2 regions of the Hymenobacter swuensis DY53 genome follow, and region 1 is predicted to be linked to the other one. Evidence: riboswitches for the same ligand, from Rfam matches in the RefSeq annotation. Region 1 holds a riboswitch; the other holds the start of a gene.
What was found. A riboswitch is a leader RNA that binds a small molecule or an ion and turns the genes downstream of it on or off. The one in region 1 is predicted to bind S-adenosylmethionine.
Positions count from the first base shown of each region.

Region 2: linked by a shared signal. The riboswitch ahead of HSW_RS09440 (phosphoadenylyl-sulfate reductase) and the one ahead of HSW_RS19320 (O-acetylhomoserine aminocarboxypropyltransferase/cysteine synthase family protein) in region 1 are both predicted to bind S-adenosylmethionine.

Region 1 covers NZ_CP007145.1:4,166,225-4,173,789, forward strand. Annotated here, with positions in the region: gene HSW_RS19305 (erythromycin esterase family protein) at 1-1,675, opposite strand, end outside; gene HSW_RS19310 (lipocalin family protein) at 1,854-2,273, opposite strand; gene HSW_RS19315 (LysM peptidoglycan-binding domain-containing protein) at 2,515-2,808, shown strand; SAM riboswitch class I at 3,153-3,266, shown strand; gene HSW_RS19320 (O-acetylhomoserine aminocarboxypropyltransferase/cysteine synthase family protein) at 3,658-5,040, shown strand; gene metX (homoserine O-acetyltransferase MetX) at 5,294-6,331, shown strand; gene HSW_RS19330 (homoserine dehydrogenase) at 6,321-7,565, shown strand, end outside.
Region 2 covers NZ_CP007145.1:1,877,719-1,885,283, forward strand. Annotated here, with positions in the region: gene HSW_RS09430 (sulfate adenylyltransferase subunit 1) at 1-617, opposite strand, end outside; gene cysD (sulfate adenylyltransferase subunit CysD) at 714-1,622, opposite strand; gene HSW_RS09440 (phosphoadenylyl-sulfate reductase) at 1,815-2,594, opposite strand; SAM riboswitch class I at 2,909-3,000, opposite strand; gene HSW_RS09445 (lipopolysaccharide biosynthesis protein) at 3,182-4,660, opposite strand; gene HSW_RS09450 (DUF7033 domain-containing protein) at 4,832-6,208, opposite strand; gene HSW_RS09455 (glycosyltransferase family protein) at 6,261-7,559, opposite strand.

The DNA.
Region 1 (7,565 bases):
TCATGATGCGTTTCGGATCCTGCGACTGAGCAATCACATGTACATCGGCCAGCGCAAAAGCAGCAGGCACGAGTTGTACACTCAGGGCAGTGGCGCTCTGCACCGGCAGCATAGCGGGCTCGTAGCCAATGCTGCTTACCTGCACCAGTTCGCCCCGGCCCACTGCCAGCCGGAACCGGCCCTGGGCATCTGTTACAGTGCCGGCGCTGCGGGCGGGTACAGCCACCGTGGCGAAGGGTACCGGTTTCCCCGTTTTGCGGTCGAGCACCGTACCGCTGAGGGCAAGAGCTGTCCCGGTTTTGACAGGCGGGCGAAGGGCCGCGTTCTGCTGCCCCAGCTTAGCCGACGGCATATCTGCGAAGGAAACTGGAGTTGCTGGCTGCAGTACAGCCACTGTTGACGTGGCCGCATGAGGCGGCTGGATGGATTTCAAATATAAAAGTCCATCAATGGCCTCACTCCAGAGGCCGGAAATTGGCAGAAATTCGAAAGCGTATGTGGTCAGGCGGCGGCCCGGCGCATCGTGCTTCAGGCTGACGAAACTGTACTCTTGCCCCTGGGCCAGCAGATTGGCTTCCAACGTGCCCGGGGCAGGCAGCGGGACAGTCTGGTGCCTGCCCCAGTAACCGAAGCCATGGGCGCCGCTACCGGCCAGTGTACTGAGTACGTATACCGCGTCCTCACCCAAAGCCGCTTTCACGATCTGGCCCATCGGTTTGAACTGCTTCAGTTCAGCGTTTTCCAGACTACTCACCTTGCCCGACAAATGCCCGATGGCACCCCAACACAGTACCTTTTCCTGAGGGTGCTGGCGCAGATACCACAGCAGGTTGTCGGCCATCTGCGCGTCGCGGGCATTGCTGTCAGCAGCTTTAAAGTCGGCGGAATCCTTAGCGGCGGGGTCGTTGGTAGTGTAATCGTGCGCCAGCGCCTGTACGCTGCGTATATGCTGTAGCCAGAACGCGGCCCGCTCCCGCCGTTTGGCATCGGGGCCAGCCCCTATCCTTTCCAGTATCTTACGGACTTTACCCAGCTGCATGTTAAACAGCACAATCTGATGAGAAGGCGGAAATATGTTTTGTTCCCCCATCATACTCAGGCATTCGTCCAGATAATCGTAGGCAATGCCATCTGCTCCTTTTTCAGGCTTCAGGAAGTTTTCCAGCTCCTCCAGCATCTCATCATTACCCCACCCAATCTGCGAGTCAAAACCGGCTACACGCAGCCCATTCTTTCCCAGCAGCGGCAGCAGGGCCTGAAACTCCTCCGTTTCCGTCCAGACCGGATATACCGAAGCCATAGTAGCAGTCGAGGCCGGCGCGCCCGTCTGAACTTCGCGCTCGGCGCGGTCCAGTGCGTAGAAGCCGCTTTCAAACGCCACAGTAGTAAAACCCATCCGCTCCTGCAGAAATCGTATCAGCCTGATTTTCGCCTGCGTAACCGTCCCGACGCCATGCGTCGGCTCGCCGAGCATTACCACCCGCGCACCGCCAATTTCCTGGCGGAGGAAGTCCAAATCTGAGAAATTGGTATCAGCCGGATCAATCGTACGCACTGCATGCACAGGCAGAGCTTGGGTAGTAGTAGCCGGGGCAGACTGAGCCAGCGTGCGGACGGAGCTGCTGAGCAAAAGCAGTATGCTGAGCAGCGCCAATTGGCGGATAGGCACGAACATGCGAATAAGATAAAGAGAAGAGATAGACCGGCTGGCAAGCTATAACCTTTTGCGGCATTCTGGCCCTGTCACAGGAGTAGCCCCCACTTCTTTCCACCAGGATTTATGGTACAAAAAATCGCCCTGCCGCAAATGCAACAGGGCGATTCTTGTGAAAGATCGGGCAGCTTGACGCCGCTTATTCTTTTTCCAGGCGCAGTTCAGCACCAGCGTCGCTCTTTAGCGTGAGCTTATCATCAGTGAGCGTTACTACAGTAAACGTGTTGCTTTGGGCAGCACCGTCGGGCGTCATCGTAATGGTTTTGCCGGCCTGGTTGAAGTCGTATTTACCATTTACCGCGCCAGCGGGCGAAGTCATGTTGTACTGGCCGTTGGCAAAGAAGGTAATCCGCTCGTCTTCCTGAGCATCGGTTTGCTTTACTTTGTCGCCGGTGGCACTTAGCTCTTTATCGGTTTTCCACACTTTGCTGGTAGCACCATACAGCATATTTACACCTTCTACTTTGCCTTCTTTGCTACCGCAGGAAGCAGCAGTGAAGAGCACCAATAAGACAAGCAGGCTGGCCAGAAGGCGGAAAGGGGAGGTCAGGGTTTTCATGGGGGAGAAAGAAGTAAGGTGAAGAAAGTAGCAGGGTAAGGCACAACCCATTTTCAGGGCCATTACAGCGCCTCTTACGGGGTCAGCCAATAAGATGTTCGCTGCTTTCAAACCTCAACCGTACAGAATCGATGGGTTGTACAACCAATTGCTTACCACGGCGTAAGACACCCTGACGCCCCCGCCCTGCTGCAGTCCGTCACTTCTTTCCCCTCTTTTCCTCTTAACGCATCTACATCTTATGGGACTGTTCGATTTTCTCTCCAACGAAGGCGAAAAAAAACCGGTTGAACCCGCCGCAAAACCGGCTGCCGGTGGTGCCACGGATTTCTTCGGCAACGCTGATAAAACAGCCGCCGCCGGTGAAACCTACACGGTAGTAAGCGGTGATTCCCTTTCCAAAATTGCTCGCAACCATTACGGCGACGGCTCCAAATGGCACCAGATTTACGAAGCCAACAAAGCCATTATCGGCTCTGACCCCGACAAAATTGAGGTAGGCCAGGTACTTACGCTACCCAAAGCTGTAAGCTAGATCAACTTCTTGGTAATATTCAAAAAGGCAGCCTTACAAAGGCGGCCTTTTTGCTGTTTATATAAGGTTGAAGACAGTAGTTTTTAGTCGCCTGATACACGAGTAAGTAAGGGCTGATAACCCGCCTGTTTACTTTCTACTTCGCAGCAAACGGGCCACTACAAGTACAACGCACCTGACAATTGTTTCTCTATCAATCCTATACAATCAACAGTTCGCCCGGCTAACAAAGGGCCAGCCGGGAATAAATATTTTTCATGCAGCTTGCATATCTCAAAAATACGCTGCTACCTTTGCAACACCAACCCGGTACTCCTTCGTTAGCGACGAGGAAGTTTTCATAGGATTTATACAGAAGTGGCGAGAGAATAGGCTCCCTGACCCACTGGCAACCTTCGACCGCGCGAAAGGTGCCAATTCCTACCCGACCAGCCATTTGGCGGCGGGGCATATAACCCAGGAGTACCATGCACAACGCCCCCACTTTCGCCCAGTTCGTCCCCACCGCTCCGGCTACCTTCGGGTCTGCCGCTTCGCCGTGGGGTTTCCGCGTTTCCCCAGTTGCCGCTCTGGCCACCTACCGAATGCGAATGCGTGGCTGTTGCAGCGCGTGTTGTTGCTGTTGCTAGCCTGAGTCCGGCTACGCAGCCTCCCCTCCTCCTTTTTTTATCCCGGCTCTGACCGGTGGTGCCGACTTCCGGCACCCGGCAGCCCCACCGCATTCTAACCGCCTTGCATCCAGCATTTTTCGGTGGTTTTGATGTGATTCCTGCCTCACTCAGGCAGGCTTTTTCCAGCGGTTTGCGCTCCTTCTTCCGATATCCCAACGCCTTCTAAATCAGCCTCATCATGTCCACGCAGAACTTCCACTTCGAGACGCTCCAACTCCACGCCGGCCAGCAGCCTGACCCCATAACCGGCTCCCGCGCCGTGCCGATTCATCAGACCACCAGCTACGTGTTCAAGAACGCCGAGCACGGCGCTAACCTGTTTGCCCTGAAGGAGTTCGGCAATATCTACACCCGCCTAATGAACCCTACCACCGACGTATTTGAGCAGCGCGTGGCGGCCCTGGAAGGCGGCGTAGCGGCTTTAGCGGTATCGTCGGGGCAGGCGGCCCAGTTCATTGCCCTCAACAACATCCTGCAGGCCGGCGACAACTTCGTGAGCACCACGCACCTGTACGGCGGCACCTATAACCAGTTCAAGGTGGCCTTCAAGCGCCTGGGCATTGAGGTGCGCTTTGCCGACGGGGACCAGCCCTCCAAGTTTGAAGCCCTGATCGACGAGAAGACTAAGGCCATCTACCTAGAAACCATTGGTAATCCCAGCTTCAGCATTCCGGATTTCGAGGCCATTGCCGCCATTGCCAACAAGCACGACTTGCCGCTTATCGTGGATAATACCTTCGGGGCGGGTGGCTACCTGTTCCGGCCCCTGGAGCACGGCGCCAGCATCGTGGTGGAATCGGCTACGAAGTGGATTGGAGGCCACGGCACCAGCGTGGGCGGCGTGATTGTGGACGGCGGCACCTACGACTTCGGCAACGGCAAGTTCCCGCAGTTCACGGAGCCATCCGACGGCTACCATGGGCTGATTTTCAACGATGTGTTCGGCAAGAACGGCCCGTTCGGCAACATTGCCTTCATCATCCGGGCCCGGGTAGAAGGCTTGCGGGACTTCGGTCCTTCGCAGAGCCCGTTCAACTCCTTCCTGCTGCTGCAGGGCCTCGAAACACTGAGCCTGCGGGTAGAGCGTACCGTGGAAAATGCGTTGCGGGTGGCTACCTGGCTGGAGCAGCATCCGCAGGTGGAAGCTGTCAACTACCCCGGCCTGCCCAGCAGCCCCTACCACAAGCTGGCCCAGAAATATCTGAAGCGCGGCTACGGCGGCGTGCTCACCTTCGCCATCAAAGGCAGCAAGGAAACCGCCACCCAATTCATCGACAACCTGAAACTCGTGAGCCACTTGGCCAACGTGGGCGACGCCAAGACGCTCATTATCCAGCCCTCGGCTACTACCCACCAGCAGCTTTCCGATGAAGAGCAGCGCGCGGCCGGCGTACTGCCCACGCTGCTGCGTCTGTCGGTAGGTATTGAGCACTTTGACGATATCCGCGCCGATTTGCAGCAGGCTTTCGATGCGGTGCGCAACGCCGCCACGCCCAATACTGCCGAAGGCACCCTACTGCCCGAACCCGAAACTGAACACGCTGCACCGCTGGAAGTGTAAAACTTGAGAGGGGTTATCGTCCGGCCGCAGGTGAGAGAGCGGCCAGGCTAGCACCTTCCAGCATGTGGCGGCGGGCGTACGCCGGAGCTTTTCGTGAGAGAGGAAGCCCCGGAATCAAGTCGCCCGCACCTTTTTCTGAGAGTTGAATTATGAGTGATGAATGATGAATTGGCAGCCCAACCCATCCACGCAAAGCCCCATTTCATCATTCATCACTCAACTCTCCTAATTCATCACTCATAATTCTCCCCCAATGCCTTCCGCAGAATCCCATGTGTTTCGTTTGCCCCGGCCGCTGCGGCTGGAAAACGGAGCCGTGTTGCCTCGGGTAGAGGTGACGTACCACACTTACGGCCGCCTCAACTCCTCCCGCGACAATGTGGTGTGGGTGTGCCATGCCCTCACTGCCAACTCCGACGTGCTAGACTGGTGGCCCGGGCTGGTAGGGTCAGGCTGTCACTTCGATCCACAGGACTGGTTTATTGTATGTGCCAATGTGCTTGGCTCCTGCTACGGCACTACCGGCCCGCTTACGCCTGATCCGGCAACGGGTGAGGCCACTTTTCAGCATTTCCCGTTGGTAACCATCCGGGATATGGTGGCGGTGCATGAGGCCCTACGGGAACATCTGGCTCTGGGCCGGGTGCATACGCTGCTCGGCGGGTCCCTGGGCGGACAGCAGGCCGTGGAATGGGCTGTGCAGCGGCCGGAACTATTTGACAATCTGGTACTGCTAGCTACCAGCGCCCGGCACTCGGCGTGGGGCATTGCCTTCAATGAAGCGCAGCGGCTGGCCATCTTCGCCGATGCTACTTACCACGAAGCCACGCCGGCTGGCGGGGCGGCCGGCTTACGGGCGGCCCGGGCGGTGGCTTTGCTCAGCTACCGCAGCCACGATGCCTACGGCCAGACCCAAACCGATGTCGACGACGAAAAGCTCGACGATTTCCTGGCCAGCTCCTACCAGCGGTATCAAGGTGATAAGCTGGTAGCCCGCTTCAATGCCTATAGCTACGTAACTCTGTCGCGGGCTATGGATACGCACCACGTTGGTCGGGGGCGGGGCGGCGTGCAGGCGGCCCTGGGCCGCATTCGGGCCCGCACGCTGGTGCTCGGCATTACCTCTGACGTGCTGTTTCCGCCTTCGGAGCAACAGTTGCTGGCCCGCTACATCCGGGGGGCTATGTACGCCGAAATGGATTCCCGGTACGGCCACGATGGGTTTCTGATTGAAACCGCCCAAATCACCCACTTCCTCGAACGATTCTACGTCCAGACGTATGTCCACTAACACTGCCACTGCTCCTGTATCTACCGTTTCCGTTTCGGCGGCCCAGCCGTGGCGCGTGGGCCTGATCGGCTTCGGCTGCGTGGGTCAGGGCTTGTACGATATTCTGCAACAACGCCCCGAGGCAGGTTTCACCATCGGCCGCATTGTCGTAAAAACGCCGGGCAAAGTGCGAAGCCTGCCCGCAGAGCGGTTTGAGTTCGATGCCGATTCGTTGCTAGCCGACGACTCGCTGGATGTGCTGGTAGAGGTAATTGACGACGCGGATACTGCTTTCCGGCTGGTAAGCGAGGCTCTGCGCCGGGGCCGCCGGGTTGTCACGGCCAACAAAGCCATGCTGGCTCGCCATCTGCCCGCGTTGGTACAGCTCCAGCGTGAAGGCCGGGGCACATTGCTGTACGAAGCGGCCGTGTGCGGCAGCATTCCAGTTATCCGCACCCTTGATGCCTATTTCGGGGCCGAGCCACTACGCCGCCTCACGGGCATCCTGAACGGCTCCTCCAACTACGTGCTGACCCGGATGGGCGAAGAAGGCTCCGACTATGCGCCGGCTCTGGTGGAAGCCCAGCAGCAGGGCTTCGCCGAAACCGACCCGTCACTGGATATGGGTGCCTTTGACCCGCGCTCCAAAGCTGTGCTGCTGGCCGCTCACGCCTATGGCGCTTTCCTCGACCCCGAGCAGGTGCTGAACCTGGGCATTGAGGGCATCAGCGCGGTGGATATTGCTTTTGCTGCCAGTCAGGGCCAGAAAATTAAGGTGGTGGCCGGCCTCCAGCGCCTGCCCGACGGCCGCGTGACGGTGCTGGTGACCCCACAGCTGGTGGGCCCCGAGTCGCCGCTGTACACCGTGGACCACGAGTTCAACGGCGTGGTGATTGAGGCCGATTTCGCCGGCGAGCAGTTTTTGCGGGGCCGCGGGGCCGGCGGGCACCCTACCGGCTCGGCCGTACTGGCCGATCTGGCCGCGCTGCGTCAGGGTTTCGCCTACCAGTATCCTAAAGTTGCCGAAGCGCCGGAATACGCCTCCGACCTGGAAGTGGAAATTTACCTGCGCACCGATGAGGACCGCATCATTGATCTACTCGATTTCAGTGAGATTTCCGAGGAAGCCGATGAAGATGAGTACGTAGTGGGCTACGTGGCCTTGGCCAACCTCATTCGGCACCGTGACACGCTGCGTAAATACGGCGCGTTTATCGTGCGCACCGGCCGCCTTCGCCCCGTCAGCACCGACGAG
Region 2 (7,565 bases), 2.3 Mb from region 1:
ACGGTTTCCAAGTGTTCGAGCAGGCTGGGACCGGTGTACCAGGGCAGGTGCTGGCTGGGCTTCACCACGTTGTCGCCTTGCAAAGCACTCAGCGGAATGGCCGTGGCGGCGGGCAGGTGGAAGTGGTTGGTGAGCTCGGCGTAGTCGGTGGCAATGCGGGCAAACACGGCCTCCTCGTAGTTCACTAGGTCCATCTTGTTCACAGCCAGCACAAAGTGCCGGATGCCCAGCAGCGCGGCAATGAGGGTGTGGCGGCGGGTTTGCTCAATCACGCCCTGGCGCGCATCCACCAGCACAATGGCCAGGTCGGCATTGCTGGCCCCAGTCACCATGTTGCGGGTGTATTGCACGTGGCCGGGCGCGTCGGTGATGATGAATTTGCGGCGCGGGGTGGTGAAGTACTTGTATGCCACGTCGATGGTGATGCCCTGTTCCCGTTCGGCGCGCAGCCCGTCGGTCAGCAACGCCAAGTCAACCACGCCGCCCGAGGCCTGCCGCTTCTCCAGCGCCGCCAGCACGTCCAGCGACACGGATTCGGAGTCGTACAGCAGCCGCCCGATCAGAGTGCTTTTACCGTCGTCCACGCTGCCGCAGGTAATAAATCGAAGTAAGTCCATGTTAGTGAAATTGTGAGGTTGTGAAATTGTGAATTGCTGTGCTGATGGGGTGAAGCGTGAGGATTTTCACGACTTCACCTATCACAACTTCACCACTTAAAAGTATCCGTTGCGCTTGCGGTCTTCCATGCCGGCTTCGGAGATGTTGTCGTCGAGGCGGGTGGCGCCCCGCTCGCTCACTTTGGCCAGCAGCAGGTCCTGGATGATGTCCTCCACGGTAGCCGCGTCGCTTTCCACGGCGGCGGTGCAGGTGGAGTCGCCCACAGTGCGGAAGCGCACCTGCCGGGTCACGATTTCGTCCTCTTCATCCAGCTGCAGGTGCTCCGAGAGGCCCAGCAGCTGGCCCGAGGGCAGCACCACGCAGGTACGCTCGTGGCCGAAGTAGATATCGGGCAGCGGAATGTTTTCGCGCTGGATGTAGCGCCACACGTCCAGCTCCGTCCAGTTGGAAATAGGGAACACGCGCACGTTTTCGCCCTTCTGAATGCGGCCGTTGTAGATGTTCCAGAGCTCGGGGCGCTGGCGCTTGGGGTCCCACTGGCCAAACTCGTCGCGCACCGAGAAGATGCGCTCCTTGGCCCGGGCCTTCTCCTCGTCGCGGCGGGCCCCGCCAATGCAGGCGTCGAACTCAAACTCCTCAATTACCTCCAACAGCGTGTAAGTCTGTAGTGGGTTGCGGCTGGGGTACTTCCCGCCTGGCTCGCGCAGGCGCTGCCGCTTAATGGTGTCTTCCACCTTGCGCACGATCAGCTTTTCGCCAAGTTGTGCAGCCAGCTGGTCGCGGTACTGCAGCACTTCGGGGAAGTTGTGGCCGGTATCCACGTGCACCAGCGGGAAAGGAAAGCGGCCGGGGCGGAAGGCTTTTTCGGCCAGGCGCGTCAGCACAATAGAGTCCTTGCCGCCCGAGAACAGCAGGGCCGGCCGCTCAAACTGCCCCGCTACCTCCCGCAGGATGTGGATGGCTTCGGCTTCCAGCCGGTCGAGGTAATCGAAAGTGGTACTCATATGAAGTCTGGATTTCAGTTCTGTTTTTGTCCGTCATGCTGAGCGCAGCCGAAGCATCTCTACCGCTTCGTGTGGTTCATTAGCCCAGGGTTTAAACCCTGGGCTACGGAGCGGTTGTCGTTGGAATCAAATTGGTAGCCAGCGGTAGAGATGCTTCGACTTCGCTCAGCATGGCGTTCTTTTTTTGCCGTTCTACCCGGCTGGTACCGGCTCCACCACCGGGTCCGGTCCGTCGTGTGGGGCGGCAGTGGTGTGCAGGCCGCACTCCTTGGCCGAAAGGTCTTCCCACCACCAGCGGCCGGCCCGGAAATCCTCGCCGGGACGAATGGCGCGGGTGCAGGGGGCGCAACCGATGCTCACGAAACCCTGTTGATGCAGCGGATTCACCGGAATGCCCTCCTGCTGCACAAAGGCCAGCGCCTGCTCCCAGGTCCAATCAAACAGCGGGTGGATTTTCACGAGGTTGTGCGCTGCGTCCCACTCCAGCGGGTCCATCGTCTGCCGATTCTGGGATTGTTCGGCCCGGATGCCGGTTACCCAGGCCCCGCGGCCGGCCAGAGCTCGGTTCAAAGGCTCTACCTTGCGGATGTGGCAGCACTCTTTGCGGTTGTCCACGCTCTCGTAGAAGGAGTTAGGGCCTTTGTGCAGCAGGAGGTTTTCGAGGGCTTCACGCTGCGGGACGTACACCGCAATGGGCTGCTGGTATCTGATCAGCGTCTTGTTCCAAGTGGCGTAGGTTTCCTGGAAGTTGCGACCGGTATCGAGGGTGAACACCTCAATAGGCAGGTCGTGGACGAAAATCAGGTGACTGATTATCTGGTCTTCCAGCCCGAAAGAGGTAGAAAAAACGGCCTGACCAGGAAAGGTTTCGGCTACCAGACGGAGGCGCTCCAGGGCGGAGGCGGCCACCAGGTGAGGGCGCAGACGGTCCAGCAAGGCGTGGGCGGCCGGCGCAGCATCAGCTACAGGCATAGCAGGAAGGGGGAGGAGGAAGCGCTTTGCCGAAAGGGGCAGAGCGTTCCGGCCAGCAGATGGCCTCGACAAAAACGGACTACGCAACGGCGCAGCGCGGTTTTCAACGAAACAGAAACGGGCGTGCGACTCCTCTGGCCGACGGCACAAACGCGCGGATCAGCTCAGGAATGGGCGGCGCACAAACCAGAAAAACGGGAGCGTGCCTAGCCCTGACAACAACACATACCCATCAACCCACAACATCCATGCTGTACGGCACAGAAGGTAGCAGAAGCGGCGGTGGCGTTGAACAAGGATTTCACGGCAACTTGTTTTTATATGGTCAGGACTTGGCACCGTTTCGGAAGTTCCGCTGGTTGCCGGCGTTTCGTCGAGCCTGTCTCTCCACGCCTCTGTATAAAAACAATCCTTTTTGGGGTAAAGAATTGGTACCCCAAATGTACGAGCCAGAATTTTATACTTCCAAATTTTTCTTTTCTAAGGAAGAAATTGTGGTGGTTGGTGGCCCGCCAAAGCTAACGCCCTGTTGCTGCGGGGAGCAAGCAACCCAAGTGCTAAGGGGACGGAAGGCTACCGGAAACAGGCTAAAAGCCGAGCCGCTTTTTTAGGCTCCTGAACAGTGTTATTACCTCGGGGGCGGTGCCAGTAACCAGAATCAGGCCGCTATATACAGCAGTTATTACCGTAGACCGGAGCAGCATGGTAAGCAGTGGCGAGTCAAGCGTTGGCACCAGCCATGCCAACCCACCCGCCACAGCCGTGATGAGCAGAATCAGCGGAATTCGCCACGTAAACGGCTGCATTTTAAAGGTGTACCATACAAACCAAGTGCGGGCCAGGTTGATGCTCATCTGGGCGGCCACCGCGGCCAGGGCTGCTCCTAGTATCCCGAGGCGCGGAATCAGCACCACGTTGAGGACGATGGTAAGTAGGGCCAGGGAACTGTTAAAAATCAGGTCGAAGCGGTAACGGGGGGAGGTAATCAGGATGAGGCCGTTGACGCCGGTGATGCCATCGAACAGACGGCTGCCCAGCAGCAAGAGCACCACCACGGTGCCCTGCGCGTAGTCGGCGCGCATGAAGGAGTAGATGAAGTCCAGATTCAGCCCAATGCCCAGTGCCAGAAAGCAGCCGATGAGGGTGTTGAGACGGGTGGTGCGCCGGTAGAAATCGGCCATGCCCGGTAAGTTCTGTTGCTTCCAGTAGTCGGCTAATAAGGGGAAGGCAATCTTGTTGAGGGAACGGGCCGGAATAGCCAGGGCCGTACTAATGTTGAAGGCAATACCGTAAATACCGGCCGCCGCCAGGTTCACCTGGGCCCCTACCATCAGGTTATCAATGTACATGATGATGCTGCCGGCCAGGGAGCTCAGGAGCGTAAAGGCACCCACGCTTAGCAATTCCTGCACCGGCCGAACCGCCAGCACCGCCCGCCGGGGCCGCCAGTGCAACTCCCCAATGTGTAGCAGATAACCAGTCAGCAAGAGTACCAGCACCCCATTCACGCTCACGTACCACAGCACGTATCCGTGAAACGATAAGATGCCTTGAGCGAACAGCAGAGCCCCACCCAGGATAAGCAGCCGCAGTAGAATATCCTGCAGAAACGAGGAAAATGCCGTGTGGTAAAGCGCCTTTAGGTAGGCATCGAGGAGAGAATAAAGTAGCGTGAACAGCGCAAATACGGCGGCCCAGAGGTAATAGGGGGCCAGCACAGTGGCCTCTTTCTCATACACCGCCATCAGCACCGGCCGGCCCAGCAGGTATAGGGCCAGCACTACCACAAACCCTACTAGCGGCACCCCCACCAGAAACGGCAGAAACCCATAGTGACCGTTTTCACGGTTACGGAAGTAGGGGAAAAACCGGATGCCCACGCTGGCAAATCCAAACGCGGCTACCTGCGCAAATAGCGTCGCCACCGACGACAAGGTGTTAGTCAGCCCCAACTGCTGCGGCTCCAAGAACCGGGGCAGCACCAGCGTGGTACTCATGAACCCCAGCGCCAGCCCCAGGTAGGAAATGATGGTGTTGCGCAGACCCTGCCGCTGAACGATGCCCAAAGGGTGAAATAGTGAGGTGGTGAGGTGGTGAGTTACCGTTTTGTCATCCTGAGCTGTGCGAAGGACCTTACGACAATAGGACGTTCCAGCGTAGGTTCCCGCAGAGGGTCGTAGAGGTTTTGCGCAGAGGAATGTAGAGTCGTTCAGACGTAAAAGATTCTTCGCGTCGGCTTAGGATGATGGTGGACTCATTTGCGCGCAAATATCCTGACCGTTGACGAAGGCCGGGTTACGGCTGCGAAGGTACTCCATGATAGCACGGAACTCGCGGGGGCCATTGCGGATGTTGGCCGGATCAAAGTTGTCGTTGTGCCATAGCACCGTGCACACGCCCCCAAACCGCTCAATTTCTTGGAACATCGGCGTGAGGGACGGCAGAATTTCCTCGGGGGCCAGCTGCAGGTAGCGTGGGTGGTGCAAGGTAGCGTCCATCACGTTGAGCGGGATTTCGAGAAAGTAGCAGGCTTTATTTTGTGCGAAATCATAGGGATAGAACGGCAGGCAGTAGCTGTTGCGGAAGCCGTAGTGCTCGGCGAAGCCTAAAGTGGAATCGTACTTATAAAGCAGCGCACCAAGAATAACTGGCGTAATACGCGGTTCCCATTGCAGATAATGGAAACGAACACCGTAGGCTTTTACGCCATTGCGTAGATGTTGCAGCCGATGTTCCTCACGCTTCAAATGTGCGTGATACGGCGCGCCGATACTAACATGTAGTCCTATTTCTGAGTTGCCAATGGTGGCGGCCAGTTTCGGCCATTCCCGCCGGATATTGTAATCCGCATTAGGCGTGCCGTTGGCGGCTTTTCGATTCTCGGGCAGGAAGAAAAATGTGCTTTTGGCACCGTATTCCGCCACGGTTTGCTGCACCAGTTCTAGGTTGTCCCAGGCATCTTTCTTGGTAAAATGCCGCCATAGCATTCGGCCGAATTCTAGTGCCTTACCTTGGCTTAAAGCTGCTCTAGTGGGCTCTTTCCAGGCGCTGTAGAGGTTGTCGATGTCGTGGGTGATAAAGGTTGCCCAGGTGGCCCCATCTGCCCAGCGGCGCGGCTGTAACGGCTGGCCGGTTACGTGCTCCACGGCCGTTTTCAGAACGTCGAAGTAGTAATTCACTACCGGCACGGCTACAAAACCATACCGGTGCTGTACGCTGGCCGTGTAAGGGAAGCGGCCGTGCTGGTCCCGCTCCTCGGAATAAAACTCCTGCCATCCGCTGAGTAGATAAAAAGCAGCAGAAATTACATCGGCGTTGATGCGTGCCCGACTGTTTGGCAGCAGCTCCAGCAGAGGCCGGGTGGGCTGGTCGTCGAAGAAGAACGGAAGCTGCTGACCCTGCCACTCGCGGTAGGTTGGCGCGGCTGGGTAAGGAGCAATACCGGTAAAAAAACCGTGGTCTACGGCTGCTATTTCCACCTGCGGCTGAACGCTGCGGTACCCTATGCTGACGCTTGGTACCGCCTCGTAGTCTTGCTGAAAATGCCGCAATACGTAGGCTAACCGGGTTTCGGCGGTGGTCAGAACAACAGCTGGCAGCGGAGGAGGAAGCATGCGCGCAAAGTACGTTGACTAGCGGGACTCTGTACACTAGTCTGCGGCAGGGTCAAGAGGCTGGGGTAGCTGTCTCATCCAGCCATTCACTCAGCCGCCGCACCGCCCGCTGCTGGCTATACCCCTCATCGGGAGTGCCAAGCGTATCATTATAATACGCAGCACGTTGGTACAGATGCAGCGGTTTGTGCTGCTGGTACTGCCGCAGCCATTCCCCAAGCTCCTGTAGCGAGGACGCCCGTTCTATAAGGCGATGAGTGACAAAGCCATAATAATCATCGGCAATAGTATGCGTGCCGAAACGATAGTACAGGCTCGCCAGGTTGAGCAGTGTAGCCTCCAGATGGGAGCTGGTATCGGCGGCAATCAGGGCATCATGCGCGGCCAAAAACTCGAAAATACCTTGCTGCCGGGCATCGGAAAATTGCAGAGCAGGGTGCAGTTGCCGCAGAAAGCGAAAGTCACGCGTGTCGCCGGGGTGGGGGCGGAGGGTAAACGTGAGGTGCGGAAATTCACGCAGCAGGTAGGCCAGCGTATCGGCAAGAACGGGCAGCTCATCCAGCGTATTACAGGCTATAGCCACCCGCTGCACCCTGGGCTGCCGATTGCGCTGTGTCAGAAACGCATCGGCCTTGGGCATGCCTACCAGTTCCACGCGGCCCCGTACCGGCCCGCACTGACGGTATTTGTCCAGCGCGTCCTGGCCTTCCAGCAGGCTTAGGTCGAAGCCCAGTGGTGGGAAGTTGGTGCTCACGCTGGCGTGTTGGATGTAGGCCGTGGGCACGCCTTCAGCTTGGCAGGCCAGCAGCAGTGCCCGGGCATCGTCGTTGTGGTCGTTGGCAAATACTACCGCCCGGGGACGATAGTGGCGCAGCGCCCGTCGGTACACTTCGTAGTAGCCGATGGCATTGAAAATCAGGTCGAAAAACCGCCAGGCCCGCAGCCCTTCCGTGCGGCGCAAGGTCCGATACACGCCCGGCAACTGACCATAGTACAGCAGCTTGCGGCGCAAGGAAAGCCGGTTTACCTGCCGGTTGTAACGGCCTATCTGCTTGCTCTGGCCCGCTACTAATACGGTATCGGAGCGGGCTTCGCGCAGAAAGTGGAGCGAGTCGTAGTTGTTCTGACTGACCACATACAGCCACACTTTGCCGTGTAGCTTCTCCGGATTACGCACCTTCCGGAACGTATTGCCCACCAACCGCAAAGCCGCGTAGCCCATTACCTTCAATAGACGTTCCCAGGGGCTGCGCGGCGAAATAGGCTCCAGGGTATGGGCTGGGAACGAGAGAAAATGGTCCGTAAAACGGACGTACAGAATATCGTAAAGGCGGGCGGCCTGCTCATTCATATGCTT